DNA from 4 places in the Fictibacillus sp. NRS-1165 genome. Region 3 is predicted to be linked to each of the others. Evidence: riboswitches for the same ligand, from Rfam matches in the RefSeq annotation. Region 3 holds a riboswitch; each other region holds the start of a gene.
What was found. Region 3 has a riboswitch for S-adenosylmethionine ahead of mtnW (2,3-diketo-5-methylthiopentyl-1-phosphate enolase). Riboswitches for the same ligand answer to the same signal wherever they lie in the genome.
Positions count from the first base shown of each region.

Region 1: it holds a riboswitch for S-adenosylmethionine, as region 3 does, so the genes downstream of both, ABHN01_RS04155 (alpha/beta hydrolase) here and mtnW (2,3-diketo-5-methylthiopentyl-1-phosphate enolase) in region 3, are expected to answer to the same signal.
Region 2: it holds a riboswitch for S-adenosylmethionine, as region 3 does, so the genes downstream of both, ABHN01_RS14135 (methionine ABC transporter ATP-binding protein) here and mtnW (2,3-diketo-5-methylthiopentyl-1-phosphate enolase) in region 3, are expected to answer to the same signal.
Region 4: it holds a riboswitch for S-adenosylmethionine, as region 3 does, so the genes downstream of both, metX (homoserine O-acetyltransferase MetX) here and mtnW (2,3-diketo-5-methylthiopentyl-1-phosphate enolase) in region 3, are expected to answer to the same signal.

Region 1 is NZ_JBDPNU010000012.1:101,104-108,817, reverse strand. Features, by position in the region: gene ABHN01_RS04175 (response regulator transcription factor) at 1-608, opposite strand, end outside; gene ABHN01_RS04170 (bifunctional glycosyltransferase/CDP-glycerol:glycerophosphate glycerophosphotransferase) at 908-3,049, opposite strand; gene ABHN01_RS04165 (GNAT family N-acetyltransferase) at 3,192-4,004, opposite strand; gene ABHN01_RS04160 (bile acid:sodium symporter family protein) at 4,586-5,563, opposite strand; SAM riboswitch class I at 5,780-5,886, shown strand; gene ABHN01_RS04155 (alpha/beta hydrolase) at 6,026-6,856, shown strand; gene ABHN01_RS04150 (hypothetical protein) at 6,843-7,076, opposite strand; gene ABHN01_RS04145 (thermonuclease family protein) at 7,353-7,714, shown strand, end outside.
Region 2 is NZ_JBDPNU010000028.1:28,188-35,901, reverse strand. Features, by position in the region: gene ABHN01_RS14145 (MetQ/NlpA family ABC transporter substrate-binding protein) at 1-9, opposite strand, end outside; gene ABHN01_RS14140 (methionine ABC transporter permease) at 40-705, opposite strand; gene ABHN01_RS14135 (methionine ABC transporter ATP-binding protein) at 698-1,723, opposite strand; SAM riboswitch class I at 1,811-1,923, opposite strand; gene ABHN01_RS14130 (hypothetical protein) at 2,047-2,349, opposite strand; gene ABHN01_RS14125 (anti-sigma factor domain-containing protein) at 2,452-3,690, opposite strand; gene sigI (RNA polymerase sigma-I factor) at 3,823-4,569, opposite strand; gene ABHN01_RS14115 (thioredoxin family protein) at 4,976-5,305, opposite strand; gene ABHN01_RS14110 (toprim domain-containing protein) at 5,479-5,826, opposite strand; gene ABHN01_RS14105 (KGG domain-containing protein) at 6,129-6,509, shown strand; gene ABHN01_RS14100 (YusG family protein) at 6,605-6,853, opposite strand; gene gcvH (glycine cleavage system protein GcvH) at 6,934-7,320, opposite strand; gene ABHN01_RS14090 (arsenate reductase family protein) at 7,398-7,714, opposite strand, start outside.
Region 3 is NZ_JBDPNU010000004.1:131,228-138,941, reverse strand. Features, by position in the region: gene asnB (asparagine synthase (glutamine-hydrolyzing)) at 1-1,708, opposite strand, end outside; gene ABHN01_RS01910 (AI-2E family transporter) at 1,857-2,996, shown strand; gene ABHN01_RS01905 (1,2-dihydroxy-3-keto-5-methylthiopentene dioxygenase) at 3,101-3,637, opposite strand; gene ABHN01_RS01900 (methylthioribulose 1-phosphate dehydratase) at 3,666-4,307, opposite strand; gene ABHN01_RS01895 (2-hydroxy-3-keto-5-methylthiopentenyl-1-phosphate phosphatase) at 4,304-4,966, opposite strand; gene mtnW (2,3-diketo-5-methylthiopentyl-1-phosphate enolase) at 4,963-6,204, opposite strand; SAM riboswitch class I at 6,293-6,401, opposite strand; gene ABHN01_RS01885 (pyridoxal phosphate-dependent aminotransferase) at 6,486-7,658, opposite strand.
Region 4 is NZ_JBDPNU010000026.1:181,361-189,074, forward strand. Features, by position in the region: gene fabL (enoyl-[acyl-carrier-protein] reductase FabL) at 1-672, shown strand, start outside; gene ABHN01_RS13520 (TetR/AcrR family transcriptional regulator) at 823-1,710, shown strand; gene ABHN01_RS13525 (MDR family MFS transporter) at 1,735-3,339, shown strand; gene metX (homoserine O-acetyltransferase MetX) at 3,370-4,464, opposite strand; SAM riboswitch class I at 4,549-4,657, opposite strand; gene ABHN01_RS13535 (universal stress protein) at 4,782-5,270, shown strand; gene ABHN01_RS13540 (cell wall hydrolase) at 5,316-5,909, opposite strand; gene ABHN01_RS13545 (cysteine dioxygenase) at 6,085-6,657, shown strand; gene proC (pyrroline-5-carboxylate reductase) at 6,858-7,694, shown strand.

The DNA of each region.
Region 1 (7,714 bases), on a different contig from region 3:
CCCAGTTTTTTGCGGAGAAGCTTTACAGTGGCGTCCACTGTTTTCGCCGATACATCTGCATCTATGCCCCATACTCGGTCAAGAATGGTTTCCCTCGGGAGCACTTGACCCCTATTGCGCACAAGAAGATCAAAGAGCTGAAATTCTCTCGGTGTCAGCTGAATCTCCCGCTTTGCTGAATTCACTTTATAGCTTGTACGATTCAAAACAATATCATAAAGAACGGCCTTCTCCTCCACAATAGGAGCAAAATTCCGGCGCGACAAAGCTCTAAGCCTGGCAAGGAGCTCGTCAATCTCAAACGGTTTGACGAGGTAATCGTCGGCTCCTGCATCGAGCCCATGAATCCGGTCCTGCACGGAGTCCTTTGCCGTGAGCATTAAGATCGCTTGAGAATAGCCCTTTGATCTTAAACGCCTGCACACTTCCAGTCCGTTTTGGCCAGGCATCATCCAATCCAGAATGACAATGTCAAAATCAGTTGCCAGCGCGGTGTCATAGGCATCGTCGCCATTTGATACCCACTCCACATGATATTTGTTTTTTTTCAGCATATGGACAATTAACTTTCCGAGATGCAAGTCGTCTTCCGCTACCAGAACGTTCATGTCAAAGCAGACTCCTTTCAGCTTAGTCACTGAGTTCAACAATTGATGATAGCACAATTACTTCATGGAAGACTGAAATCCCTGCTGATTTCACATAATTTCCTAATATTTAATGTTAGAAGTCAAAAGAAAGATGGGGAAATTTTTAAAATAGGTCTTTACAAGGGATTAATTCTGAGGAATAATATGAATTATAAAACGAACATTTGTTCTTATTTAGAGTATACCTTTTTTCTCACCTCTCGTCCAGACCTTACATAAAAAAAAAGCCGGGTAATTCACCGGCCCCTTGTTATACCTTATTTAAAAACCCTTTCTATCACTCGCTGCGTTGCATTGCCATTTTCCCAGCTGCAATATTTATCGTAAAACCGATCATAGTTTTCTTTATACTGCTTCTTTACTATATCTATGTTTTTAATCGAGCTGATGACCTCACTGCTGTCTCTTAAAAGCGGTCCTGGAACTTCTTTTTCCATATCAATATAAAACCCTCTAAGCGTGTCCCGGTATTTTTCCAAATCATAAGTATAAAAAAGAATAGGACGCTGTAAATTCGCGTAATCGAAAAATACCGACGAATAATCCGTAATTAACAAGTCTGAAATCAAATACAGCTCTGCAATATCATTGTGCTTGGAGAAGTTATAGGCAAAACCTTCTGCTCCTGCCGTATCAATGTTGTCCGCAATAAAATAATGCATGCGCAAAAGGATCACATATTCATCGCCTAGCCTTTGCTTCATCTCCTCCAGATCCAGTCTTAACTGAAATTTATACTTTCCAGATTCATAATAATCATCATCACGCCATGTTGGAGCATAAAGAATTACCTTCTTATCCAAAGGAAGGCCAAGCTGAGGTTTCACTTGCTGTGCTTTTTCTTCGCGATCCGCATCATGCAAAATGTCATTGCGGGGATAGCCGAACTCCAGCATCTCTTTTTCATATTTAAAGGCGCTTCTGAAAATTTCAGATGAATATTGGTTAGCCGCTATCAAATAATCCCATCTTCTTGACTGCTTATAAAAATGCTTTTTATAATCTGGATTCGCAGAATATACATCATTCATATCAAAAACAAGCCGCTTTAAAGGGGTTCCATGCCATGTCTGCAAATAGATGTTTCCGGGCCTTTTATCAAGATGCATCGGGAGTCTCGAATTGCTGACCCAGTATTTAGAAGTAGCCAGATAATAATAGTAAGCCAGGCTGAAACGCTTTACCTGTCTTGCGTTACCCGGTATTTTCCTTTTTTCATTAAAGATCCAGACAAATTTATACCCCTTTTTACTTTTTAGCATTTCTTCATAAATATATTTTGGGCTGTCAGAGTAGTTTTTTCCTAAAAAGCTTTCAAAAACCACCGTTTTTTCTTTTAAGGGCAGCCGAATAAATAGGCTTCGATAAAGAACTAAAAATATTTTGCGCTTGCTTCTGATGGCTCCTGCTGCATTATAAAGAAAATGGTGAAGCTTAATTAATCCGCTAAAGATGGCCTTCCTCTCTTTTTTCAGCTGATCCACCTCAGCTTTTACAAGTATATTTAACTTCTTCATCGATCGGGGGTTTACTTTTTTTGCTGATATTGAAGCTTTGTTAAAGGTTTGCTCAACCTGCTTTCGATCCGCAAGAAGCATGATGACCGATCGGCGGTAATAATTTAGAAACTGCTGATCAAGAAAATTGGACGCCGCTGCATGATTGCCATAACAGTCTTTCATATCATTATAGATCCGCAAAAAATCACCAACCTTTTTATCCCTTTCGAGCTGGGAGAGCGCTGGGTTAGTGATCGGATCGTTCCTGACCCTCTTATAATAAAGACAGTCCGTTAAATAAGGACATCGATCTAAATAAATCATGGCGGGTATCAGGAAAGAAATGTCTGAATAGCACTCCACCTCCTCAGTAAATCTGAGGTTGTGGCTATGTATAAAATGAAGTGAAATTAATCGGTTGAGTACCGAATTATTTCTAAACAAGCGGTCTTTGTTCCGATTTTCTAAAACTTTATGTGTGCGCTCAGGGAGATCGGCTTCTACTTTAAAGGTAATCTTCTTTACTCTTCCGGATAGCATGCTGTACTGCCCAATACTTTCGGTCAGGAGCTGAATAGTGGTCAAAGGCAGATAATCATCACTATCCAAGAAGTAAACATAATCACCTGTTGCAGTATCCAGCCCTGCATTTCTGGCGGCCCCGACGCCTTTTCGTTCTGTAGAATGGATAACGCTTATACGATCGTCCTTTTTTGCGTATTCCATGATCACTTTACGGCATGGTTTATCAGAACCGTCATTTATAAGCAATATCTCTAAATTGGGGTACGTCTGGTTGATTACCGAATTCAGGCACTCTGGTAAAAATTCTTTCGTATTATAGATTGGAATAATAACAGATACCTTTTTGATGATTATTCCCCCTCCTTCTACAGCCATACATCATGGAAATGTTTTTTCAACGTTCATTCTAATAGTTCCAAAAATTGAAATAATATCCATGATTATACCATAAAATTCCTAAACATCGACAAATGTGTCGATATAAACATTAAAAAACCAGCAATGATTGCTGGCTCCATTAAAAATAGTTATAGGGAAGATAGTACACTTGATAATTAGGAAGCCTTTCAAAACCAAGCTTTTGTGCAATAACGATGGAATCATACCTAAAGCTTTCCGTTGTCCAATGAGGGGAAATCCCCATGGTCATGCAATCAGTGATCATGCCATGAGCCATACACGTTGCGAGCCCTTTGCCCCGATGTGATGTGTCATAAACATGGATGCCAATCTCCAGGTCATCTCCACAAGCAAATACACTTATACATGTGCCAATGATTTTGTTGCCATGGAGAGCAGCCCATCCCAGCCCATGTAAAAAGAATGCTTCCTCTGAACTCCAGAATTTACTGATGATCTGTTGAGAATCCAAGAAAAGCAACTGTGGAGTAATTCTCAGCACTCGATAATCTTCAGGCAAGGGATTAAGTCTAAAAGATGAAAATTGCTCTGGGTGAAACTTGAAAGGCACCCGCTCACCGACTTTTAATCCCACAGGAAAAATAGATGGGATCACGTCCTGCCACAGTTCAGAAGGATAGACTTCAAGATTGAAGTCTTGCTCACCAACTTCCAAGGCTTGTGACTTTATAACATCCGCTATAAATGGCTGCAGACAGGAGTTGAATGCATGGTTTGTACAGTCTCCTGCCAGATAAAACATCTCATTAAACGCCCAGACTAATGTGGTGGACGGCGTTTCAACATCATCGACAAAGATCTTTCCGCGGTTTATTCCTGAAATGACTCCCTGTAATACGGGATGATGCTTTTGCTCTTTAAACAGTTTCTTTATATTAGCGTATTGTTCACGAGGCAATTCATAAATCATGACTTGATTGTTCTCCTTTGTTTTAAGAATTTTTCACTTTATTAGTATCAACTCTTAAAACTGAAAGGCGACAAGGCGATTTTGATTCGTTCCGTATCAAATCCCCCCCTTATATTGGTAATTCATGTATACAATCAGTTTAGCATGCTTTCATAAAAAAAGGGCTGAAAAAGGAACCCCCCACTCAAACTCTCGTTTCCTTCAATTTTATTAATTTCATGTTTAATCCTTCAAAAATCAGGAAATATATTCAAGCAAGTATGGTAATAAAATCATAATAAATGGACCCACTACATATAGCGCATAAGACATATTACCCCTTCTTTCGACAACAAGCAGGGATATTGTTCAAAGGGAAGAAAAAGTAGGAAAACAAAGAGGAAAGGAGAATGGTGATGACCAGTGACGTGCTAAAAAAACAGATTCACCAGCATTTCAACACAAAAAAGATAAAGGATGAGCAGCTCGAAACATTGCTGGTACGTTTCATCCTATCCGTTAAGAAAGGGAAATGAGCAAACTGGTGCCAGGCACCGCGTTTACACACATGTGTAATGACGGTGCCTGGCACCAGCTTTTGACTATACAGCGGCCTTCCTGCTCTCTTTAGGATGAACATCGTGCCTGCCGTAGTGTTTTGCTAACACATGGCCATAAACGGAGGCCAGGATCTGCTGAAACAGCATCCCGACAACAACAGGTACTGCAGTTACCGGTGAAAAGTAGGTGAGCGCAATAACAGAACCGGCGCTAATATTACGCATCCCTCCACTGAAAACAAGGGCTATGACCGTTTCTCTTTTCCAACCAAAAAACATACCGGTCAGCCAGCATATTAAGTATCCGCTGGCCGCAATAAACAGAACGAACAAGCCAATCAACAAAAGTTTGCCGTTCACATGGACCAAATAGGGGGTAGCTACCGAAGCATTGATGGCGACCACAACACTCATGCAGATTTTAGAAACAGGCGAAATTCGTTTGCCAAACGTGTTTTTTATCTTTCCTTTTGTCCAATGATTCAGCAGCATGCCGATGACAGACGGAATAACGATCATAATCAGCAAGTCCTTTACCATGGACCATTCATCAATGGAAACGGTCTCTCCAACAAATAGCGCCAGGCTATAAGGAACGACGATCGGTGATAACAGTGTATCAATCAATATAATGGAAAGCGCGAGGGTACTGTTGCCTCTATAGATGGACACCCATATGCTGCTTGTCACGCCGCACGGTATAACCATTGCCAATACAAGTCCGGTGATGGTATGAGTATCAGAGGAAAACGCAATGTGTCCGACTCCCCATGCCCACATCGGCATCACGATATGCAGGATGATAAGTGCTGTCAGTATGGGCAACGGCCGGGAAAGTGTATGGCGGAGATGATTGAAATTAGATGCTAAACTACCTGAAAATGTCATGAATGAAAAGATCCATGGGACTAAAAAAAGCCAGCTCTTCAGTTCGTTCGTAAGCAAAATTCCTAGGATGACACTTGCGGGTGTAATAAATGGCATCCATCTTTCAAGCTGTTGGTTTATTTTTTCTATCACATTTATCCTTCTTCCGGTCTAAGTCTATTACTCTAACAGTTTATTAATTTACAGTATAAAATATTTTAGATTTTGGTGCCAGGCACCAAAATAATAGCACCAAAATAAAAAAATAGCATAGGATGTATACATACCGGTTTGAATGAGTTGTCCCAATTTAGGATTTTCCAATTGACAAACTTTTAAATTTATTTTACATTAAATAAAATTATATACTTCTTATCAAGAGAGGTGGAGGGAATTGACCCTGAGAAACCTCGGCAACAGACTCTTTTAGAGCACTGTGCCAATTTCAACAAGCCGAGTTGCTTGGAAGATAAGAATTGTGTTGATCATTCTTCGGTCTCTTCAACCCCTTCTTATGTTTCAGTGAACATAGGAAGGGGTTCTTTAACATCCTAATTCCAAGTAAATAGATAAGAATAGTTATTTATAAAAACTGAAATTTAAGGAGTTGGTCATATGGAAAAGCATGACTGTATCCACTGGAAAGGAAAAAAGCTGACTGCAACTGTACATTATCCAGATTCCCCCGTAGGCAAAGAGCGATCCAAGCGGCCAGTCGTTGTTATTTGCCATGGGTTTACAAGCAATCGGATCGGAGTAGATCGCTTGTTTGTTAAAACCGCTCAGCACCTTTCAAAAAATCAATTTGTAGTCATTCGGTTTGATTATGCGGGATGCGGAGAAAGCGAAGGAAACTATGGTGAACATTGCTTTAAAGACTTGATTGACCAGACCCATGCTGCTGTCAGCTTTGCCCTGCAGCTGCCTGGCATTGATCCCGATCAAATCACGCTGCTCGGCCATAGCCTTGGAGGCGCGGTCGCCGTACACTCTGCAGACCGCGACGAACGGGTAAAACGGTTGATCCTCTGGTCGGCGGTAGGAAAACCGTTTGAAGATATCGTAAAAATCATTGGACAAGAAGAATACAGCAACTTATTTATTAAAGGGTATGTGGATCACTTGGGTTATTCCCTGACCACAACATTCATGCAGTCGCTTAAAAAGTTTCACCCGTTAGATCAGCTTTCCCGATTTACCGGTGACGTGCTGCTTGTTCATGGTACAGATGACAAAGACATTTCGGCCCATTATTGCAGTGAATTTTTTGAGAAAACACGAAAAAGAGCCTGTGGAAACAGCAACATTCATCTCATTAAAGGAGCTAACCATACGTTTTCTTCCATCCCTCACTTCAATAAGTTGATTGCTGCGACCACCGCCTGGCTCACTAAGAGTTCTTCTCCTTTGAAGGTGCCTGGCACCCTTACTTCTATTTCCTCTTGACAACAGCCATGATCGTTAAGAGGAGGGCAAGCAGTACGGCGATGTAGACCGGTGTGATCCAAATATAATAGACCGATCCTGGATCCTCTTTAATAAAGCCTGTGTTGATACCAATTGTATTCCAATGAAAACGCACGGGATTTTCAGCATTTACCGAAAACCTGTCTAAATACAATGCTTTTTGCGTGACTCGTGCTACTACATAAATCAAGCTGAGCATCAGCAGAATGACCTCAGCTACTAGTTTTGCTCAATCCTTCACATCCTCTATGTATTTGAATTTTGCGCTTTCTGCCTTCCCATCGCAATACTTTCATCCCAGAGTTTTACATTCACCCTGCATACAAAAACCCCTTTTTTTATTTCTTATTCAAAAGAGCCGCTAAACTTAACCATATTGTTCTTCTCCATTCCATATCGTAGTATAATAGCTTTTGTATTTTTAATCGGACCCGCTGCCCATCTTGAACGTTTTAAAACATAAGGGGAGATCAACTTGAAAACAAAATCAAATGGAATTCTAACTGGACTAATCATTCTGCTGCTTACCGCCGTCTTTAGCTCAGGATGTGCCCAATCGCCTAATTCAGCCCAAACAAGCACAAATCCGGGCAACAATGCAGATGATCCTGCGGCCAAACAAGAAAACCCTTCGTCAAATAATGTTAAAACCAATACCGCCACAGGACAAAACGCAGTAAATGGCATCCCGGCTACCGTTACATATGTGATTGACGGCGATACATTGGACGTAAAGCTTAGGAATGGAAAAAAAGAACGTATTCGCATGCTTCTCATCGATTCACCTGAAACAAAACACCCGAGGCTTGGTGTTCAGCCATTCGGACCGGAAAGCTC
Region 2 (7,714 bases), on a different contig from region 3:
TTTTTTCATGTTGCTCCTCCTGGTTGTGTAATATAGACCTTAACGTTTATCAATGGTACGAGTTACATTATCCCCAATCAACTGGATGATAAATACAATGATTAGGATGATCACAGTAGCGACAAACGTTACATCATTTTGCGTACGCTGGAATCCTTCAAGGAATGCCAGATTTCCGAGCCCTCCCGCTCCAACTACTCCCGCCATTGCTGTATAGCCGACAAGCGCGATGGACGTGACCGTAATACCGGAAATCAGTGCGGGGAGACTTTCAGGAATCAAAACTTTAAAAATGATTTGACTGTTGCTGGAACCCATCGATTTTGCCGCTTCGATGACTCCCTTATCAACCTCCCGAAGTGCAATCTCGACCATCCTGGCGTAAAACGGTGCAGCGCCGATGATCAAAGCAGGAAGTGCCGCATTCGCTCCAAGCATAGATCCTACTAAGAAAAGGGTTAGCGGAATCAATAAAATGATGAGAATGATAAACGGTATGGATCGAAAGATGTTTACGATTGCTGCAATGACAAAGTTAAAAAACTTGTTCTCCCATAGGTTCCCTTTACCCGTTAAAAATAATGCCAACCCTAAGAAAAGACCGATAATAAAAGTGGCGAGGACAGCGATTGCTGTCATGTATAGCGTTTCTCCGGTAGAGGCCCACATTTGCGCCCAATCCACGTTCGGAAAAAGATTATTCATATGAGATCACCTCCACTTCTACTTTCTGCCCATTCATATAGGTTACCGCTTCATCGACCTCTTGATCGGCACCTTCCAGTTGAATGAACAAGGTTCCATACGGTCCGTTCTGCGTTTGGGATACCTTGCCCTGAAGGATATTCACATGAACATCAAATTTTCGGATCACCTCAGTGATAACAGGCTGCTCCGCACTTCCGCCAACAAAAGTAAGCTGAACAATCTTGCTTTGCGGCTTTTCAGAGGCCAGCTGTTTGATCATATCCGTTGTTTCTTCCGGCTCCGTTATTTGCTTGACAAAATCTTTCGTAATGAACTCTTTCGGATGTCTGAAAACATCGAGAACCGGACCCTGTTCCACAATCCTGCCATCTTCCATAACCGCTACACGATGACAGATTTTTCGGATCACATGCATCTCATGTGTAATAAGAACGATGGTCAAATCCAGTTTTTGATTAATCTCAACCAATAGGTTAAGGATGCTGTCCGTTGTTTTCGGGTCCAAAGCCGAAGTCGCCTCATCACACAGAAGAACTTTAGGATTGTTCGCCAAAGCACGAGCGATCCCCACTCTTTGCTTTTGTCCTCCACTCAATTGGGACGGATACGATTCACCACGCCCTTCGAGTCCGACAAGCTTAATCAGTTCATCGACTCGTTTTTGGCGCTCCTCTTTTGGTACACCTGCAATCTCCAGTGGAAAAGCAATATTTTCCTTTACCGTTCTGGACCAAAGTAAATTGAAGTGCTGAAAGATCATGCTGATTTCCTGACGAGCTTTCCGCAGCTCCCTGTTACTGAGCTGGGAAAGATTTTTTCCGGCTACAGTAACATCTCCGCTCGTCGGTCTTTCCAGCATGTTGAGCATACGGATCAACGTACTTTTCCCTGCCCCGCTGTATCCAATAATCCCGAAAATTTCTCCTTGTTCTATGGAAAGGTCAACATGGTCAACCGCGTTTACCGCTCCGTCTTTCGTCTGGAAAATCTTTTTAACTGCGTCTAATGTTATCAAGAGACTGTATCCCTCACTTTCTTAAAATAAAGAATGCCCTTCTGCAGGTCATGAGCAGAAGGGCATAATCATTTATATATGCACCGTCACTCATCTCCCAAAGCAGGCTGCTTTGCAGGATTTGGCACCTTTTTAAGCAGGTAATGCTTAACGGTTGCCGGGTTTCACAGGGCCAGTCCCTCCACCACTCGCGATAAGAACGAATTTTGTTAATCGCTATTTAGTTCGCTTTTCTTTACACGTTTCGAATTTTAACATTACCCATTGGGGAGTGTCAATCCATTGTTCATAAATTTTAGATAGAAAGACCCGTTTCTTTTGACTTAGGAATTCTTTTTGCATAAAAAGAGGAGAGATTCCAGTTTCAGCTGTTCTCTGTACGTACCCGAAAAGGTCACTTTCTTTTGCTTGATTAAATCGCTAAGCCGATAATGGCCGTCAAGCATCTCTTGAAGTTCACCCCGGCTGCCCGATATCATCAATGTTTTTTTAGAACCGCTGCTTTTACTTGTAAAGGAAAAATATATACATTCTGCTTCAGCCTTTACATGAGGAATTCCCATTCCAATGAGCGGCTGAAGAAAGGCTGTATTTTGAACCCTTTCCTGCCATTGAATCCAATCCATAAACATCCCCCTCTTAAAAAACATCTATAGGTAAATGTTCTGGAGGAGGAGGATGTCTTCCTTGAATTTTCCTTCGACAGATTACATACGCCCTGTCGATTATTAGCTTGCTTTTTCATGTACTTTTAATTTTTTTGGTTTTGCTTTTTTCCAGGCCTTTTTTTCATGGTGCCTGTACGGGGTTGCCTTTGGTGTTTCTTCATTATTGCCCCATTTCTTATCGTGGTTCTCATGTTTTATCTTTTCAGAAGCATCAGGGTGTTTTGGAACAGTTTTCATCTTGGTATTTTTTCCGTGCCGCGTGTAATCTGCTGGCTGTTTATGATTAGGTTTTGGTTTCTGTATAGTCTTTGAGGAATGACGCTTAACCGCTTTTGAACCTTTCCCCTGTTCCATTTTTCGGACCTTCTGATTTTCCGATCCAGTAACTCGGTTATTTTCTGCCTGTCGGTCTTCCGGTCTGGATACAATCTCCTTAGATGAGGTGCCCTGCAAAGAGCTTGTCTTAATGGTTATCGTTTCAATAGTTCTTGGGTGTCTTATCATTTTTTCTGAGATTTTCTTTTTATGGTTTATTTCTTTTTTCGGAAGCTTGCGATCAGGTTCGATCTTTTCCTTTAGTTCGGTATATGACATGTTCTTCACTTGATGAAGAGATATATTCTTATCTTTTCTTTTCGCATCCAGGTACATCATATATTTACCGGAAGATACCCCGTTCTTTTGGGCGACTTTCCGTTTTTCCGTGTTAATACTTTTTACCATGATAGCCGCTTTCGTATTAAAGACCGCGGCATTTCGTTTTATGGATGAAACCGCTTCATCCAATGAAGATGAAAGTTTATCATTTTCGGCGTCCACAATCGTGGTACCAATCATTACATCCGGGTTTTCTGTTAAATATCCCTTGCTTTCATAGGCATTCAGCAAAGATGAGGCGAACTGGGAGAGGCTTACGTTTTTTTTGTGATTTAATGATTGGAGAATTTTTTTGCCTTCCGCATTGTAGGCTTTAACTTTTATGACTTGCAAATCATGGTTAACTCCCGTTTCAAGACTCGGATTTACATCAAAACTCACATAAGCCGCAACAGTATTGTCGTTGCGGCCCAGTGGATAGACTCCTGAAAATAAAACATATATAAGCAATGCTCCTATAGTAAGTGAAAGAGAAGGAAAGAGCAATCGTCGTACCCTGCTTTTTGTAAACCTTGAAATACTGTATTCCATACCTACCACCGGATGTTCTCCGCGTGGTACTCTTACGGTAATGAAACAGCCATCTTTCGTTAATAAAACGGCTTTTCCTTTCTTTACTTCCATTAAAACACCATTTTTCATCCCACATATCCCTCCTGCTAGGCGAAGGATCTGCTTCGTATCATAACCATCATGGGATTTATTGCTTTTTTGCTTTACGAATTAAGACGTACGTTCCCCACGAATAATTACAACCGTTTAACTTCCCCTTATTTAAGGCTGAATATAAGACTTTAACGCTTTAAAGTCCCCTAGATATATTAGCGATACCGCTATTATATATTTTCGATTTCTCTCTATTGTTTTACGACTGCAGGAAACCATACTTAATAAATCTTTTATAGGAAGTTGTTTTTTCTCCAATAAAAATTCAGCCATTTCTTGGTTTTCTACTAACAAACGAGCGATTTCTTTTGCATTTTCCCTTGCATCAACGTGCTTCGGGCAGTGTTTGCTCAACACTTTAAAGTTCAAGCTGAATTCCTTCAGCAGTTTTTGGTATTCTTCGATTTCATAAACGCGGTTTTCTGCCTGGATTTTTTCTTCGTAATGCTCCATGGCAGCTTTCTGTTCTGCATAGCTGTCTTCGAGACGGCCTTCTTCATCCTCTTCATCCGGCTGCAAGTAGATGAGTCGGTTCTGCCTGACTTCTTTTCTTATATAGTCAATCACTCTTCGGCGTATGACCATGTCGGCAAAAGAAAGAAAACGGCTTCCCTGACCTTCTTGATATTGATCAATGGCTTCATTAAACGCGTAGAGACCTACACTAAATTCGTCCATCGTACGATCTATATATTGACTGCATACCTTTGAAGTCACTTTCTTAATGAACGGCTGATAAGCTTCGATCAGCTCGTTTCTTAAGGAATCATTCCCTCTTTGAATTTTTAATACTTTATCTTCAATGTTAATTATTGGTGTATTGTTGCGAATAGCTGGTACAAATGCAGTAGACATAGTTTCACCTCTTAAATCCAGGTTGTTTTGTACTTTTGGACAAAATGAATGATATATTGCCAAAAGTCGACAGGAGCAAACATGTTTCAAGCTCTCCTATACATTTATACCATTGATTCGCAGGTTTGTAGGATACAGTTGTATAACAATGTTACAGGACTCATAACAATTGTAATGTTTTTGTCATGCGCCTGAAAAGGAAAAGTTTTACAGTCTTTACCTATAAATCGTTTGGAAGCGGTGACTTGCTTGCTATCACTGCTGTTTGGAGATGTCGTTTTATTCTGCTGCACCTGAGTCAGTATGTAAAATTTATTACACATTTCCACTTGATTTTACCACATAATCCATCTATTACATCTTAAAAAACCCCCTTAAAAATAAAAAAAGACACAAATCGTGTCTTTTAAAGGTACTTTTTTAAGTTTTTATACAAAAAATCAACTGATTGCATGGCATAAATCTTCTTGACAGCGATCCCCCGATTTAAAAAAAGGAGGCAAGGAACACTTGTGATGCTGTACTTTTCAGCAAGCTCTGGCATTGCATTTAAGTTGCAGGCTCCGATTTTAGGTTCAGCATCTTGTGACTGGCTTATCGCTTCCAATGTAATATCCAGCATCCGCCTTCCCATTTTACATGTGCCGCACAGCGGTGTCTGTATGTATAGAGCAGCCGGCTCCTCTGTTGAACCCTCAATAAAATCACGAATCTCTATGTTTGTTAAATCCTTCATATCCCTCTCCAGTTGCAAATGTTATTAAGCTCTGTTGGTCCCCTGTGTATTTGAATATCCCGGATTCAGTGGATCTTGTCAACTGAACAAAGTCAAGAAATCCTCTATACCTTTCAATGGATAAGACATGCCTTGCATCTAAGAAAGAGGATTTCTCGCCGTCATATAGATCCTTATCCTAAACATTCTTTATTTACTGTGAAACGCGCCCCAAGCAATATATTAGCGAGATACATGAGCGGTGTTTTTGCTACTTCACGGTACATTTTATGAATATAAAGATGCTCTGCATTCGGAAGCTCCCTCTGAAGCATTTTTCTTAATTTTGCTCCTGCCTCATCTGCATCAACCAAAATATATACATCTCTGTTCTCAATTTCAATGGCCAGTTCTTCAAGCCGTGACAGCCCCATCGTTCCATTTGTACAGATGATCTCAACGGGTTCATTAAGGATAGAAATCAGCTTATCTTTGTCTGATTTTCCTTCTACTATAATCACTTTATCCAAGTTGTTATTCATCAATCATCTCTCCTATATCTTCTAAAGAACAAGTATTAAAGCGATTGATATTTTCCCTTACTTACTATAATACCCTTTATTTTATTAGAATCCTCTTTGGAATGTTAATAAATCGACTTACCATTTACCCGCCAGGTCTGAATATCTTACTACAAGAGAGCAAGTTAGTAAGGAAATTCTTACTATCTTCACTTAAAGCCGTTTAATGATTTTAAAAAGGGGATATTGTTTCTCTAAGTTCAGCAGCACAAAGCAAAAGGCTGTTGGCAAATACTATCTAGCATTAAGAGGAGGAATTTGAAATGGCTAATAATAATAACCGAGACGGAATGAGCAGAGAAGAAGCAGGACGCATGGGCGGAGAAAAGACATCAAAAACTCATGGTAAAGATTTTTATCAGGAAATCGGCAAAAAAGGCGGTAACGCAACTTCTGAGAACCACGATCAGGAATTTTATCAAGAAATCGGTAAAAAAGGCGGAGAAGCCACGGCTGAGAGCCATGATAAGGACTTCTATCAAGATATAGGGAAAAAGGGCGGAGAAGCCACGGCTGAGAGCCATGATAAAGATTTTTACCAAGAGATCGGTAAAAAGGGCGGAGAAGCTACTTCAGAAAGTCATGATAAAGATTTTTACAGAGAGATCGGTAAAAAAGGCGGTAACAGCCGTAGCGATGATTAATAAATAACCAAACAAGGACAAGCCTATGGGCTTGTCCTTGTTTCCTTGTGCAGCTTCAATGCTTAAGACCAGTCATGGCATTAGCGCTTTCGAAATTAACACCAGCCCTCATCGCAACCCTGAACATAACTATTGGGATATTCTGCTGAACTGTTTTCTTTTTTATAAATTTTGTCAGCATCAAATTCAAAGCCTTCATCCATTTCATACTGATTCCCCTGGTCAGAAAAGATGACGCGGCCTATTCTTTGGTTATCATGGAACAGAGACAAATACCCCATATCCATTTTCCCGTACACTTTGGACGTAATGTCAGATTTAGATCCTGAGTTTTTTGAATCCAATAAACTCACTTCCTCCCATTGAAGATGTTACTATTGTCTCCGGAAAGAAGCGGGCTCATTAAACTTTTTGGAAGAAGGATTTAGTCTTCTTTTGTCATTTCTTCATATTGTTCAGCAGTCATGAGGTTTTCAGTCTCAGAAAGATCAGATGCCTCAACAACGATCATCCACGCTTTTTCATACGCAGACTCGTTTACAAGCTCAGGGCTGTCATCAAGATCTTCGTTGATTTCAACAACCTTGCCAGAGATGGGAGCATAGAGCTCAGAAACCGTTTTAACAGATTCAACACTGCCGAAAGGCTCGTCCGCTTTAATTTCATCGCCAACTTCTGGAAGCTCTACAAAAACGATATCGCCCAGTTCATCCTGTGCAAAGTCAGTAATACCAATCCTTACTTTATTTCCATCTTCAACCTTTACCCATTCGTGTTCTTCTGAATAACGCAATTCTTTTGGAAAATTCATTTGTATCCCTCCAGCTTTTTCTTGTTATTTATAATAACTATAATATTAAATTTATTATAGTTAAGCAACTAATAACATCACTTACTCCATGTTTGCTTATATGTATCTTCGTTAAATCCGACAGTTACTTTGTTTCCGTCCGTAGTAATCGGCCTTTTTAGCAGCATGCCGTCAGAAGCCAGAAAATCAAGCAGCTCATCTTCGGAAGCGGTTTTTACTTTGTCTTTTAAACCAAGCTCTCTGTACTTCATCCCGCTCGTATTAAAGAACTTTTTGATCTCAAGGCCGCTTTTGTCTACCAGCTCTTTAATTTCCTCTTTTGAAGGAGGATTTTCAACGATATGTACGGATTCAAATTCAACATCATGGGACTCCAGCCACTTTTTAGCCTTTT
Region 3 (7,714 bases):
TCTTCATCAGTTCCAGAATAGGTGAACTCTTCTTATCGACGATCGACTGAAGCCATTCTTTCACACTTTCTGTATAGTTCGGGTTATGTGTTTTCGGATAAGGACTTTTCTTTCGGTAAAGAACTTCATGCGGGAGAATTCCCGTCAACGCTTTTCTCAGGAGCCCCTTTTCCCGGCCTTCGAGCATTTTCATCTCCCATGGTATATTCCAGGCATATTCAACGATTCGATGGTCAGCAAACGGCACCCTGACTTCCAGGCTCGCCCCCATGCTCATCCGGTCCTTACGATCGAGCAATGTCGTCATAAACCAGATCATGTTTAAGTAAAAAATCTCACGCCGCTTTGCTTCCATTCCTGATTCTCCATCAAGTCTTGGCATTTCAGCAAGCGATTCATGGTAACGTTGTTTTACATAGGATGATAGATTAAGTTTGTTCTTCCAATGATCATGCAATAGATCTTCCCGTTCCTCTGTTGAACTCATCCATGGGAAAAGAGGGCGGTTCATGACTTCAGGTTTATGAAACCATGGATAACCGCCAAAGACTTCATCTGCACATTCACCTGAAAGGGCTACAGTAGACTGCTCTTTAATCAGCCGGCAGAACCATATTAATGAAGAGTCTACATCTGCCATCCCCGGGAGGTCTCTTACTGTGACGGCTTCCCTTAGGTGATTAACGAGCAGCTCTGTATCGATCACACAGCTGTGATGGACCGAGCCAGTCGCCTCCACCATTTTTTGTATATAAGGGCCGTCGGCATTCGGCTGAAAGTCACTCGCTTGAAAATATTTATCGTTATCTACATAATCAATACTAAACGTATGGAGCGGTCCTCTCTTCTCTGTTTTAAAGTGTTCAGCCGCGATTGCTGAGATTACGCTTGAATCCAGTCCTCCCGATAAAAAAGTACAAACCGGCACATCAGCCACAAGCTGCCGCTGAACGGCATCGACAACAAGCCCTCTTACATTGGCTACTGTTTCATCAAGCGTATGAGAATGGCGTTCACTTTTAATGTTCCAATACCGCCACAGTGTTTTGCCGTTCCTATCAAACGTTAACGCATGGCCCGGCCTAAGTTCACTGATACCTTTAAACACGCCATGGCCTGGTGTTCTGGATGGCCCCAGCCCCAAAACCTCTTGAAGCCCTTCTCTCTCCAGTTCCGCTTTTATATCCGGATGGGCCAGTATTGCCTTTAATTCTGAGCCGAATAGAAGACGCCCTCCCGCTATAGAGTAAAAGAGGGGTTTAACTCCAAGCCGGTCCCGTGCTAAAAACACCTTTTCCTTTTTCGAATCCCAGATTGCAAAAGCAAAGATTCCATTAATGTGATCGATGCAGCTCTCGCCCCATTCCAAGTAGGAAACAAGCAGCACTTCTGTGTCTGAATGCCCTTCAAAGCGGTATCCTTTTTTCAGCAGTTCTTTTCTTAAGTCCTCCGTGTTGTATAGCTCCCCGTTATAACATAAGGTACATGCCGCGTTCCCGGCACCTCTTGTCATCGGCTGTGTGCCGCCCTCAAGATCCACGACTGCCAGCCTTGCGTGGCCGAAGCCGGCATGTGTCCGGCTCCATACGTTTAAAGCATCCGGACCGCGCTTCGATAAGGTTGCTGCCATTTTAATTAGTGTTTTATTCTCTTGTGAAACGTCGTGCTCCCAGTCTACCCACCCTGTTATCCCGCACACAGTCATCATCCTTTCCTTTACGGATGCTGTTTCATCCTTCCATAAGTGCCCAATACTTACTTTATGCAGGTAAGTAATAATGGTTCACGGTATAGGATAGGGAACAATGCACAATTGAAAAGCTAGCAAGCTAGCATGTATAATGAGATATATTCTAATGATCGCAGGTGAAGATATGCCTCAATCCAAAGCTTTTCGTTTCGGTTATGCTATTCTGCTTGTCTTTTTAATCATTTTGGCAGGAACAAAAATAAGTTTTGTGTTCCGTCCCTTTGTCGTGCTTGTTCAAACTTTGTTTTTCCCTTTTTTGCTTGCCGGTGTTCTCTATTATCTGTTCAGGCCGATCGTTACTTTTCTTCATGCAAGAAAAGTACCGAAAACATTGTCCATACTGCTGATTTATTTAGCAGCCATCGGACTGTTCGTTCTCTTGTTTTACTCCATCGGCCCTGTTCTTCAGCATCAGGTTAACAGCCTGATCAAGAATACACCGTTTCTTATTGATGCGATCCGTACAAAAGTGGCTGAACTGCAAAACAATGAATGGATCAGCCGTTTTCAGGAAAACAGCCAGTTCAGTATGAATGACCTCTCTGATAAGATTACGAAATACCTTTCAAAGAGTGCAGCTACAATCGGCACGAGCGTCACCAATTTTATTAGTGTAATCACAAGTATTATTATGGTTTTCGTTACGGTCCCTTTTATCTTGTACTACATGCTGAAGGAGGGAGAAAAAGCTCCTCGTATGGTGCTCCGTCTCCTGCAGCCGGCACAGAGAAAAAACGGCATTAAAATCCTTGCTGATATGGATATGGCATTAAGTTCATATATTCAAGGGCAGATTCTTGTCAGTGTATGTGTAGGAATTCTTCTCTATATCGGCTATCTGATCATAGGGATTGACTATTCCCTTCTGCTTACTGTGATTGCGATGTTTACGAATGTAATCCCTTTTCTCGGACCGATCATTGGTGTAATCCCCGCATTGATTGTTGCCGTGATTGATTCTCCATTTATGATTGTAAAAGTATTGATCGTTATGGTGATCGCTCAGCAGATCGAAGGCAACATCATTTCCCCTCAGGTGATGGGAAAGAAGCTGGATATTCACCCTCTTACCATCATATCGATCCTTCTCGTTGCAGGAAGCCTTGGTGGATTGCTTGGATTGATACTCGCTGTTCCCGTTTATGCCGTGCTCAAGGTCATCGTTCTTCACACCTACAGCCTCATTAAGCTGCGCAGAGAGCAGTCGGGCGAACAGCAGCCAGAAGAAGATAAGATTATTTCATAAACAAATGACGTGCTGGTTCAGCACGTCATTTGTTTTGTTTTGCGGTTCTCCTGTATTTAAAAAAACTGCAGCATGGGAACATCCCTTGCTGCAGTTTGCTACCATTATTTAACTTGAGCTTCCTGTTTCTCGTAGATCGGCACCCAGCCTTCTTTTGATTTAAAGATACGTACGGCTACAACTTTGCGATCATTCATGAGCGTAAAGTAATGGCGATAATTTTCGGGAACAGAGATAAGATCCCCCGGCTCAAGCTCTACGTCAAAAAATCTGCCCTCTGGCCCTTCAATGGCAAAGATCCCATGCCCGCTTACAATGAACCGTACTTCGTCATCCGAGTGGTGGTGTTCAGCCAAAAAGTTTTTCAAAAGTTCATCAAGATTGGGTGTCTCCGGTGACAGCGCAATGATGTCTTCGGTGACGTATCCTCTTCTTTCTGATAGATCATCAATCTCTTTTCTGAAGACCTGGATAATTTCATCTTTCTCTTCATCACTTAGAGAGTAGTTTTCTTTCAGGTGAGAAGGAAGTTTTTCAATGTCCCACTTTTCGTAAATGACTCCCTGGCTTTCAAGGTATTGGCTGACCTTCTCAAGCTCTTCATATCTTTCATTGTTGTCATGAAAACGTAATTGTGCCATTTGGAATCCCCCTATGCTTAATCAATTTTTATAGAAGTGATGGTTGCCCATCGTGAAGCTTCTGCAGCGATTTCAATTTAATATGATAGGAAAATAGAAACTCTAATGCTTCCAGGTGTTTTTTCGCTTCAAATCCCGACCTTCCCCACACGGTGATGCCGTGGTTCCTGATAAGGACCGCTCTTGTATCAGGACCGATCACTGTTCCAAAGCATTCCGCCAAAGTTTTAAGATCGGCATAGTTCTCAATAATGGGAACCGTAATGGCACCGTCTTCTTCCCAAATGTTAAAGGCTTTTATCAGTTCCTGCCCCCTGAAGGTAATTTGACCTTCGTCTCCATACAGTTCTGAAATCACATTATTGTCTACTGTATGAACATGAAGACAGCAGCCCGCATCGGTCAGCTGGTAAACTTTTGCATGAAGACCGGTTTCTGCTGAGGCACGGAGATGCGTTGGATCAACCGCTATCCCTTCTGCATCTACCAAAAGAAAATCCTCATTCGTTCTTCTGCGTTTATCCTTGCCGCTTGCGGTAACTAAAAAATTCAACGGTTCATTGCTCACTTTTATGGACAAGTTTCCACTTGTTCCAGGAAACCAGTCCCTAAGCGCCAATTCATCCTTAATATCAGCCAGTTCTGTCCACAGTGCTTCAAGCGTACTCAAATTGTCACTTCCTTTTCCTCGAGAAACTCTATGATTTCATAAAAAGTAGAGAAGGGAATAAAGGGAATATGGTGTTGTTTACATTTCTCGATCAAATAATCCCTCGCAAACACTTTGTCCGCAATCTTGGCAGCTTGAAGATCTGTGATTGAATCCCCAACTACAATTTTTTCGTAGGTAGAGGAATCAAAGCCTCTCAGTATAGTAGGCTTACAGCAGCCGCAATCATTATTGCAGCCTGAATCACACGAGTGCGGCCAAAGGATCTGTATTTTCTCCCCTTGAAAACTGCTTCCGTTGCAATAAATCTGCTCTTTGTTAATGATTCCGTTGAGCATAGGGTATACGAAAAAATCAATGCCTCCGCTGACAATATATAAGGGAATGTTATTTTCCTTCGTATAAGCAACAAAGTCTTTAAATCCTTCACGCAGTTTTGCTGTAGAGAGAACATAGTCCGCGATCTCATTTTTCTTATTCGAAGGAATAAGGGAAAAGAGTTTACCCACTCCTTCGCGAATGGAGATCTCCTGTTTAAGAATTTGATCTTTTGTATATTCCCAGCCCCTAGGAGCAAAATTTTTCATAATATCGATGATGTTATCTTTTTCTGTGATGGTACCATCAAAATCACAAAATATTATTTTCCTCTTGCTCATGCTTTTACCAGCCTGCCCCATAGGTCCAGCGCCTGCTTTAACGGTTTGCTTTCCTGGCTGATCTGCTCAAGCGATTTGTTCAGAAGCAACCCATTGATGGCATCACGGAAAGCTCTTCCGCCTTCCACTGCTCCGCCAGGATGCCCGTGCACCCCGCCTCCAGCGTTAATGATGCATTCAACTCCAAAATCCTGCAATAAAAGAGGTGTTAAACCCGGATGAATTCCGGCTGAAGGGACAGGAAATGCGCCTTTCAGGTGAGGTTCTTTCTCTGTCAGCTCACCTGCAATGCCGATTGCATCTTCTTTGCGAAGAGCAACACTGCCATATGGTGAAGGGAACAAGACAAGATCCGCACCCGCTAGTCGGAGCAGTTTGCCGAGAAGCAGCCGGTTGGAGATCCCATAAAATTCTGATGGAGTAATCGCCCCAGATACAGCAGGATGAGCCATGATCGGAAGGCTGATGTCAGGATCTTCAGCCAGGCTTTGCAAAACATCAAGCCCGTAGGCGAATACGTTAAAGAGCAATGCACTTGCCCCAAGCTCCACCGCTTTTTTCGCCTTATCTTTCAGGTCATACGTTCGGCCAGTCAGATTTACGGCATAAAGTGTTTTATGTCCTGTCACTTGTTCTGTCTCCATTAATACCGCTTTAGCTGCTTTAATTCTTTCTTCAAAAGGGGTCAAGGGATTATCAAAAAGAATTTCATCATCCTTGACAAGATCTACTCCACCCAGTGCCTGTTCTCTTAACTGGTTCTTAAAATATTGGAGATCTCTCCCGATGACCCCCTTGAAAATACTCATAAGAAGAGGTCTTTCAAATACACCAAGCTGATTACGGACCCCTTCAATTCCAAAAGCCGGTCCGGGAAAAGCTGAAGCGAGCTGCCCGGAAAAATCCAGGTCGATCAGCTTTACTTCTCCATCCAGTGACAGTTTTCCAAAAACGGTAGTCAATATTGCGGGTAAGTCTGGTGTGAAGTTAGCCGCAGGATAGGCAATTTTAAGAAGCGCCTGTTTTCTGGGAGCGCCAAAATATTGATTGACCCTTTCATCCTCGGGCAATTCCGTAATTTCCACTACGTGTCCTTTATGGTTTCGCAGCTGCTCCTTTTGCAATTCTGGCAGATCCGTCCAAGAACCTACGGTTAATCCCAGTGCAATGCCTTCCGCTTTTTTCTCAAAGTTGCCTTTTGGATCATGAACCAGATAGGTTGCTGTTATTGTCGCCATGCTGAAATCCCTCCGAAAGCATAGATTTATTCCAATAAAAAACCTCTTCCCGAGGGAAGAGGCATAATATACACAAAGATACCGCTTCCTCTCATCTGCCAGCTGACGCTGCAAGAATTAGCACCGTTTTTATCCTAAAGGATAAGCCGGTTGCCGGGTTTCATCGGGCCAGTCCCTCCACCTGCTCTTGATAAGAGAAAATACAATTGTTTGAAAGTTAGAATTACTTGTGATTATGACAGGTAACAAAAAATCTGTCAATCTCTTAAAAAAGGAATCTCTCAAAATAATTTAAGCTTTGCGATCCTGTCCACAGCTTCTTTTAACCTGTTCTCATCCGTTAAGAGCCCTGCACGCACATAGCCATCGCCTTCTTTTCCAAAGCCGATTCCTGGTGCAACAACGACATGCGCATGCTCGAGAAGATAATCTGCAAAACTTTCAGATGTAAATCCTGAAGGTACAGGCAGCCAACAAAAGAAAGATCCTTTAGGGGCAGTCACATCCCAGCCAATCTTCTTCAATCCTGAAATAAACACATCGCGCCGATTCTCGTACATATCGACCAGGTGCTCAACGCAATCCTGCGGCCCTAGGAGTGCTTTTGCTGCAGCGTTCTGTACAGCCGGAAAAAGGCTGACATAGAAGTGATCCTGAAGGAGATTAATGCTTTCAATCACACTTTCGTTCCCGATGGCAAAACCAACTCTCCAGCCAGCCATGTTATAAGTCTTGCTCATCGTATAAATTTCAATCCCCTGTTCTTTTGCCCCAGGAACCTGAAGAAAACTCACCGGTCTATCACCGTCAAATGCAATCGCTCCATAGGCAAAGTCATGGACAACAAGGATATCATGCTGTTGTGCAAATGCCAATGTTTCTTCAAAGAAAGGAATGGTTGCCACCCCGGCCGTTGGGTTATTAGGATAGTTCAAGAACATAAGCTTTGCCCGTTCTGCATCCTCTTTAGACACTTCAGAGTAATCCGGCAGGAAATCATTTTCTGCTCTTAGAGGCATCATGCACATCTCAGCTTCCGCCATGGCAAGTCCAGACCAGTAATCGGGGTAACCAGGGTCTGGAACAAGGGCCAAGTCACCTTTATTTAAAATGCATTGGGAGATTTCCACCAAGCCTGCCTTTCCCCCGAATAAGACAGCTACTTCTTTTAAAGGATCAAGGCCAACGCCAAACTCTCTTTTGTAATATTGAGCAACCGCTTCTTTTAAAAAATCATAACCTCTAAAGGGAGAATACTTATGATATTGCGTATTAAGGGCAGCCTCTTGCAAAGCAGCCACGATATGCGGAGGCGTTGGCTGGTCGGGGTTCCCCTGGCCAAGGTTGATGATATCATGCCCCTGAGCAGCTACAGCGGTTACCTTCCCAACCAGCTTTGCAAAAAATTGTTCAGGCAGACGAGTTAAAGCCTCTGCTTGCTGGAATTGTTTCACAGTTACACATCCTGTCTTTCGTAATTTTCTTGAAATTCTAATGAATTATGTTATAC
Region 4 (7,714 bases), on a different contig from region 3:
TATGACCTCGTGTTAAATTTCATGAGAAAAAAGAAAGATGCAGAATTGACAAAACAAGAATTTGAATCCCAATACGGAATCAAGGTTCATCTGGTGAAAGCAAATGTCGGTGACCTTGGCCAGATCAAAGCTTTATTTGCCGAAGTAAAAGAAACCTTTGGACGGCTTGATGTTTTTGTAAACAATGCGGCTTCTGGAGTTTTGCGGCCCGTGCTGGAGATTGAGGAAAGCCACTGGGATTGGACTCAGGACATCAACGCAAAAGCTTATCTGTTTACCTCTCAGCAGGCAGCCATGCTTATGGCAGAAAAAGGATCAGGCGCTATCGTCGCCCTCTCCAGCCTCGGCTCGATCAGGGCGCTTCCAAATTATGTGGCCGTTGGCGTATCAAAGGCATCAGTTGAAGCCATCACCCGTTATCTTGCAGTAGAACTAGCATCTAAAGGAATTGTGGTGAATGCGGTGTCCGGTGGGGCAGTCGATACGGATGCACTTAAACATTTCCCGAACCGTGAGGAGTTGCTGAACGAGGCAAAACAAAAAAACCCGGCGGGACGTATTGTTGAGCCGAACGATATCGCTGAAACTGTATTTTTTCTATGCACACCAGCTGCCAGCATGATCAGAGGACAGACGATTATCGTAGACGGCGGTTTGTCATTGCTTGCTTAAATACAGTGAAAAAAACGCTTTAGAATATGAGCGTTTTTTTTTAAATAAAAAGATTGACTGACTGGTCATATCAGTAATATAATGATTGAGTGTTATTTAGTTAATAAAGTTAAATAAACAGAGTTTTCACTGGGGGAACATGCTGGGAAGGTGATTAAAACGAATCGTAAAAAGATAAAAGTCATTGAAAGCGGACTAACTTTATTTGCAAAAAAAGGATATGAATTCACCTCGATACAGGAAATCGCCACAGAAAGCAATATTTCCAAAGGCGCCTTCTATCTTCATTTTAAATCCAAAGAAGAACTGCTCCTGTCGATCTTTAAATACAACCATGAAAACATGAAGGCTCAAATTACAGCAGTGGATAAATTGAACATGGACCCGAGGGAAAAATTCAAACAGCAGATTCTTGTACAACTGAAACAAATCGCAGAACATAAAGATTTTATAATTATGCATTTTCGGGAACAAGCCGTCGCCATGAATGAAGATATTCACCGCTACATGAGAAAGATGCAGATGGAAATGAAGACGTGGTATGAAGATACCCTCATGGAGATTTACGGGTCTGAAGCTGCCCCTTACCTGTATGATCTCTCCCTATTGTTGGACGGAATACGAACGATCTTTGTGAAATTGATGATTGTCAGCCAAATACCTTTGGATATCGAGCGGCTCCCTGCCTATATTCTCAAGCGGATGGATCATTTGGTGGACGGAATTCTGCTTGAAGGTGGTCCTCCTTTAATGGAAGAAACAATGGTGAAGGCTTACTTTTCCGACCATTCCAGCTGCGCTGATGATGTCTTGAGGGAAATCGTCGCTAACATGAAGGATCAGCTCGATATACTCGGAATGGATGAAGAGGATTACGACTTACACCTCAAAGCCATTGATTATTTAAAAAGGTGCCTTGAACAGAAGGCACCCGATCGATTTTCCATTCAAGGAGTACTCGCCAATCTAAAAAAAGTTTCTGAGTTGAAACCGTATTGTAAAGAAATAGCACAGCACTTAAAGATTCAAATAGTATAAAAAAGAATGGAGAAGAACTATCCTATGAAAATTGAACAACAGAAACCTATCAACCGTAATATGGTCTTATTAGGCCTTATTATCGGAATGTTTTTCAGTGCAATGGAACAGACGGTCGTCGGTACTGCGATGCCTACCATTATCGGCGAACTAAATGGTTTTTCCATTTTTGCCTGGGTAACAACCGCCTATTTAATCACTTCGACTACGATTATTCCGATCGTCGGGAAGCTTTCAGATCTATACGGGCGCCGTTCACTTTATTTAATCGGTACCGTCATTTTCGTCATTGGTTCCGGCTTATGTGCAACGGCTACCTCCATGGAACAATTGATCTTCTACCGAGGGTTGCAGGGTCTAGGCGGCGGAATGATCATGCCCCTTTCCCAAACCATCATAGGTGATATTTTCACAGCGGAACAGCGTGCAAAATGGCAGGGTGTTTTTGGAGCAATCTTTGGGTTAAGCTCCGTCATCGGTCCGTTCATCGGTGGATTTTTAGTCGACACGATCAGCTGGCACTGGATTTTCTTAATTAATGTACCGTTTGGTATCCTGTCTGCCATCCTTATCTTCGTTGGGATGAAAAATGAATTGGTAAGGCCAAAAGACGAAGTCCATATCGATTATCTTGGAATCATCACACTGATTCCAGCCATCGTCCTGTTGCTGCTTGGGTTAACGTTTGGCGGAGATAAATTTGAATGGGTTTCAATGGAAAGCGGATTGATCTTCGGCTCTTCCATCGTTCTCATGATCGTTTTTGGGTTTGTAGAAAAGAGAGCAAAAGAGCCTGTACTGGATCTCTCCTTATTTAAAAACCGTGTGTTCGCAACAACCAACGCTTTAGGTTTCTTGCTTGGTTTGGGGATGTTTGGCGCGATCATGTTCGTGCCGATGTTTATGCAGGGGATCCTGGGTGTCACACCAACACAAGCAGGTTCCACCATGACACCTATGATGATCTCTCTTATCCTCGCAAGCATCATCGGAGGAAGACTTCTATTGAAACTTCCTTACCGAACCGTACTGACGGTCGGTATGATTATTACAGCTGTCGGGTTCTACTTAATGAGTACGATGGGTGTAGATTCTAAGGAATTAACAGCCTATGCTTACATGATTGTTATGGGATTAGGAATGGGTCTCGTCATGCCGACCTTGATGATCGCTATTCAAAACGAATTTCCAAAATCAAAACTGGGAGCTGTAACGTCCGCTTCTACGTTCTTCCGTTCGATCGGAGGTACGATTGGTATTACCGTCTTAAACGTAGTAATGAACCACTCCTTAGAGACAAAAATGAAAGATGTCGTGAGTGAACAATCGAACCCGATGCTTCAAGGGCTCTTTCAAAAACTCGCAGACAAAACGGATGCTCTGTTCAGCCTTTTAATCCATCCCGACCTTCTTAAACTGCCTGGCAGCATTAAAAATACGGTGATTCACTCCATACAGACTGCCTGGAGCAATTCATTCACCACCGTCTTTTTAACGGGCTTGATTTTTATTGGCGCGGGTATATTGGTCGCTTTATCTGTCGGTGGCGGGAGAATCAGCCGCCAGCGGCCAGAACAATCTGCACCGGCTGATAAGTCGATGGTTGTTGAAAAACCAGCTGTTGAATAAACCATTAAATAAAGACATGAGAAATTTACCTCATGTCTTTATTGTTTCTCTCATAAAATTCGCGAACAGGTTTCCCCACTTATCAAACTCGGTCAAAAACCCATCGTGGCCAAACATTGTATTTACCTCTTGAAAACGTGCCTCTTTATTTCCTGATTGGACCAAAAGAATAAACTCCTGCATCGAATCAACCGGGTAAAGCAGATCCCCGGAAAACCCAACACATAGCATAGGTACATTATAATTTTGTGAAGCGGCAGCTACTCCACCTCTTCCCCTGCCAATATCATGAGTATCCATCGCTTTTAATAAAGTGAGATAACAGTTCGCATCAAATCGGTCGGCTAATTTATCCGCCTGATAATGAAGATACGATTCCACCGAAAACACAGCTTCCTCCTGTATGGTTTCCCAATTTCCGGTTTGTTTCCTCTGAAAACGGTGGTCGAATAAACGTCCTGAACGGTAGGTGAGCATACCGATCATGCGGGCAATGCCGAGCCCTTTTCTTGGCCCGCAATCAGGGCTGTATCTCCCGTTATTCCATAAAGGATCACTTATGATGGCCGATCTGCCGGCCGCGTTAAAACCAATCGCATAATCACTTAGTGTCGGTGTCACGGCAATGGGAATTAAGCGCTCCATATAATCTGGATACAGCAAGCCCCACTCCAGTACCTGCATGCCTCCTAGCGATCCGCCGATTACAGCCTCCAATCGTCTGATCCCGAGAACATCTAAAAGTTTTTTTTGCGCATGCACCATATCTCTAATCGTGATGACAGGGAAATCCGGTCCGTACGGCACACCTGTGTCGGGATTGATGGAAAGTGCTCCGGTTGAGCCATCGCAGCCACCGAGCACATTTGTAGTAATCACCTGGTATCGGCCCAAATCAATATATTCCCCGCTTCCTAATAACCCTGTCCACCATCCTTCTCCTATCTCGCTGTCTAATGTATAGTGATTGCCTGTCAGTGCATGGCATACGAAGATCGCAGGCGCGTCCGCTGCACCAATCCGCTGGTAGGCGATATGTACATCGTTCAGCACCTTACCCGATTCTAATGTTAGTTCTCCTATTGCTGCTGTATGATTGACAGCAGGCAGCTTTGTATTTTCCAACAGATATCCCCCCAATTTATATAACAAAAAAGCACCTCTCTAAAAGATTCAGAGAGGTGCAATCATCCGTTTGGGCGTGACCTTCTCTTATCTGTCAAAGCTTTTTGCCTTGCAGGATTTGGCACCTGTTCAGAATAAATCTAAAGGTTGCCGGGTATCATCGGGCCAGTCCCTCCACCACTCTTGATAAGAGTTAATTATGAATTTTTCAAATAATAAATACTTTAATATGTTCCAAATTACCGTACTCTCCCACGTTTGTCAAATAAAATTTAAGGGAAAGAATTTATAAAGCATACGAAAAAGAGGGGGTTTATATGCCATATTATGAGAAAATTCTTGTAGGTGTAGATGGATCGGAATCTTCAGAAGTAGCTTTTTACAGAGCGATTGAAATAACAAAGGAATATCATGCCCAGCTTTTGATTGTCCATATCTCTGAGGAGCGGATTCCTGCGGCTCCCATGGATTCAGGTACTGTGGATATTGAAAAGGGATCTGGCAAAAACCATGGTGGAACCCTACTCGAAGATTATGAACAAAAGGCCAGAAAACTTGGATTAAAACATGTGAAGACTTTATCCAATTACGGGTCTCCCAAAACCGAAATCCTGTCATTTGCTTCGATGCATGACGCTGATTTAATTGTCTGCGGTGCAACAGGCTTAAACGCGATGGAGCGCATTTTTATTGGAAGCGTGTCACAATACATTACGAGGCATGCGACTTGTGATGTACTGATTGCCCGGAACAGCCATAAGATTGAGGTGTCGGGTCTTAGCATTAAAAGTACGAGTAAATTGTAAAACAGCCTCAATCTCTGCTGATGACAGGGATGAGGCTGTTTTTCATTATTTGCTGAATGTGTGGTTTCCGATCACTTTATTCACTGGTTTAGTGTCGAGCCAGCGGCTTACCGCTGTTGTTTTATTATAGAAGAAAAGCGAGCCATTTGTATTGTCATATCCCGCCAGTGCTTTTTCCACCGCCTTCTCAGATTGTGAAGAAGGCTTTTTCAGGTTGTTTTCAAATACCGGCTGAAACTGCCCTTTATCAAAAATGACGCCTTGAATCGAATCCGGAAAGCTGTCAGCCTCTACTCTGTTTAAAACAACAGCGGCGACTGCTGTTTTGCCTTCGAAACTTTCACCCATCGCTTCGGATTCAACGAGGGAAGCCAGCAGTCTTTTATCTGCGGAAGACGCTTTTGCCCGCTCCTGGCTAACCCCTTTAACAGCCGGTATATTTAATTGCTGACCAGGGCGGATGATATTTCCTTCCAGGTTATTGTCCCTTTTAATATCCTCGTAGGAAACGTCATAAGACTGTCCAAGCTTCCATAACGTATCCCCTTCTTTAACCGTATGTGCGCTTGCAGATGTTCCTCCCGCGATCGAAAGCGCAATGGCTGTTATCCCTGTAATTAAACCGATCTTTTTATACATAAAATTTTGTACCTCCTTGAATCGTTTCGTTTCGTCAAAAGCCTATGGACGATTCCTGTACACCCATTTTTTGCGGACTTGCTCAGCCCCTAAGGGTTATGTTTCGGATTTTTCATTTATTTTGTGACCATCCAATATACTGGTTATAGATCAATGACACCAGGAGGATGATAACGTGCCGTTCCTTAAAAGAATCGAAAAAATATTTTCTCCGCTCGTTTTTCCCTCTTCAGACGATTTGCTGGAGGCGATCCAAAAACTACAGGCGGCTGAAACTGACGCCGCTCCTTTTGTGATGAATCCAGAAAATAAACCTTATGGCAGGAAATTAATTTTTAAGAGCGACCATGTAGAAATTCTGGTCATGGCCTGGTCTCAGACCTTGGATTGCTCACCGCATGACCACGGGCGGTCGTTTGGGTGGGTACAAGTTATATCTGGATCCTCAAACCACACGCTGTATAAATTGCAGCCAGGGGGATTGCCCGTGGCGGTAAAAAAGGAGATTGAAAAAAAGGGCTCACTTTTGAATGTGGGAAGAGGCATGATCCATAAGATGGGTACTTATGAAAAGAAACCATTGATCACCTTGCATGTCTACTCTCCCCCCATTTCAGGTATGAAAGTATTTGACCTTGAAAAATGTGCAGCTTGCATTGTCTCCGAAGATTGTGGCGCATGGTGGCCGGATGAACAACGACAGCTGCTGAAGACGATTCTTCTTCCGCCACAGCATGCCAAGCCATAATTTTATTTTCGCAAATCCAGTGATTTAATAGGTTTTTCTATAATTTCTTACAACCTGTCCTATTTATCATCACTCATTCTCACTTTCTTAAGAGATTATTGCCTATAACGGACGATGTTCCATCAAAGGGTTGAAACCTCTTCTTAACATGTTAAGATAGGACCTTAAGTGAACTTAACACAGCAATAAGGAGAGGTTGCATGTTAAAAACAAAAAAAGTGCTTTTTATTGGAGCAGGTTCCATGGCCGAGGCGATTGCTGCCGGAATGGTCAATCAGGAAAAATTACCGCCCAGCAACATTGTGATGACAAACAAACAAAATGATCAGCGACGAATTGAACTAATGAAAAATTATAAAGTGGTTGCTCTTCCTTACAGTGAAGTCCAAGTACAAGAAGCAGATCTCATCATCTTGGCCATGAAGCCGAAAGACGCCGAAACAGCGCTCATTGAACTGAAACCGAAGGTAAAGGCTAATCAAATTGTAATGTCTGTTCTCGCTGGAATTTCGACGGGTTTCATGGAAGAAATTCTTCCTGAGGGACAGCCGGTCATCAGGATTATGCCGAACACCTCAAGTACCATTGGAGAATCCATCACAGCGATAACCGGCGGACAATCCGTTTCAATGGAACATATTGAACTGGCAAAAGAGTTATTTTCTGCGATCGGCCGTGTAAAAGTGATCGATGAAGAACAGATGGATGTGTTTACAGGAATAGCGGGCAGCGGTCCGGCTTACATTTACTATGTGTTGGAGCATATTGAAAAAACAGCCCAAGCTGAAGGATTCGATGAGGACCTTGCGAGGGAGATAGCAGCCCAAACGGTTTTCGGTGCCAGTAAAATGGTGTTGGATACTCAGGCTTCCCCTGAATCACTGAGGAAAAAAGTAACGTCGCCAAATGGTACGACCGCAGCAGGATTAAAAGCACTAAAAGAAAACAAAGCAGGCCAGGCTTTTGCCGAGGCCATTTTAAGTGCAAAAGAAAGATCGGCTGCCATCCGAAAAGAGTATGAAAAAGTGTCTGTATGATAAAAAAACATCGCCTTAAA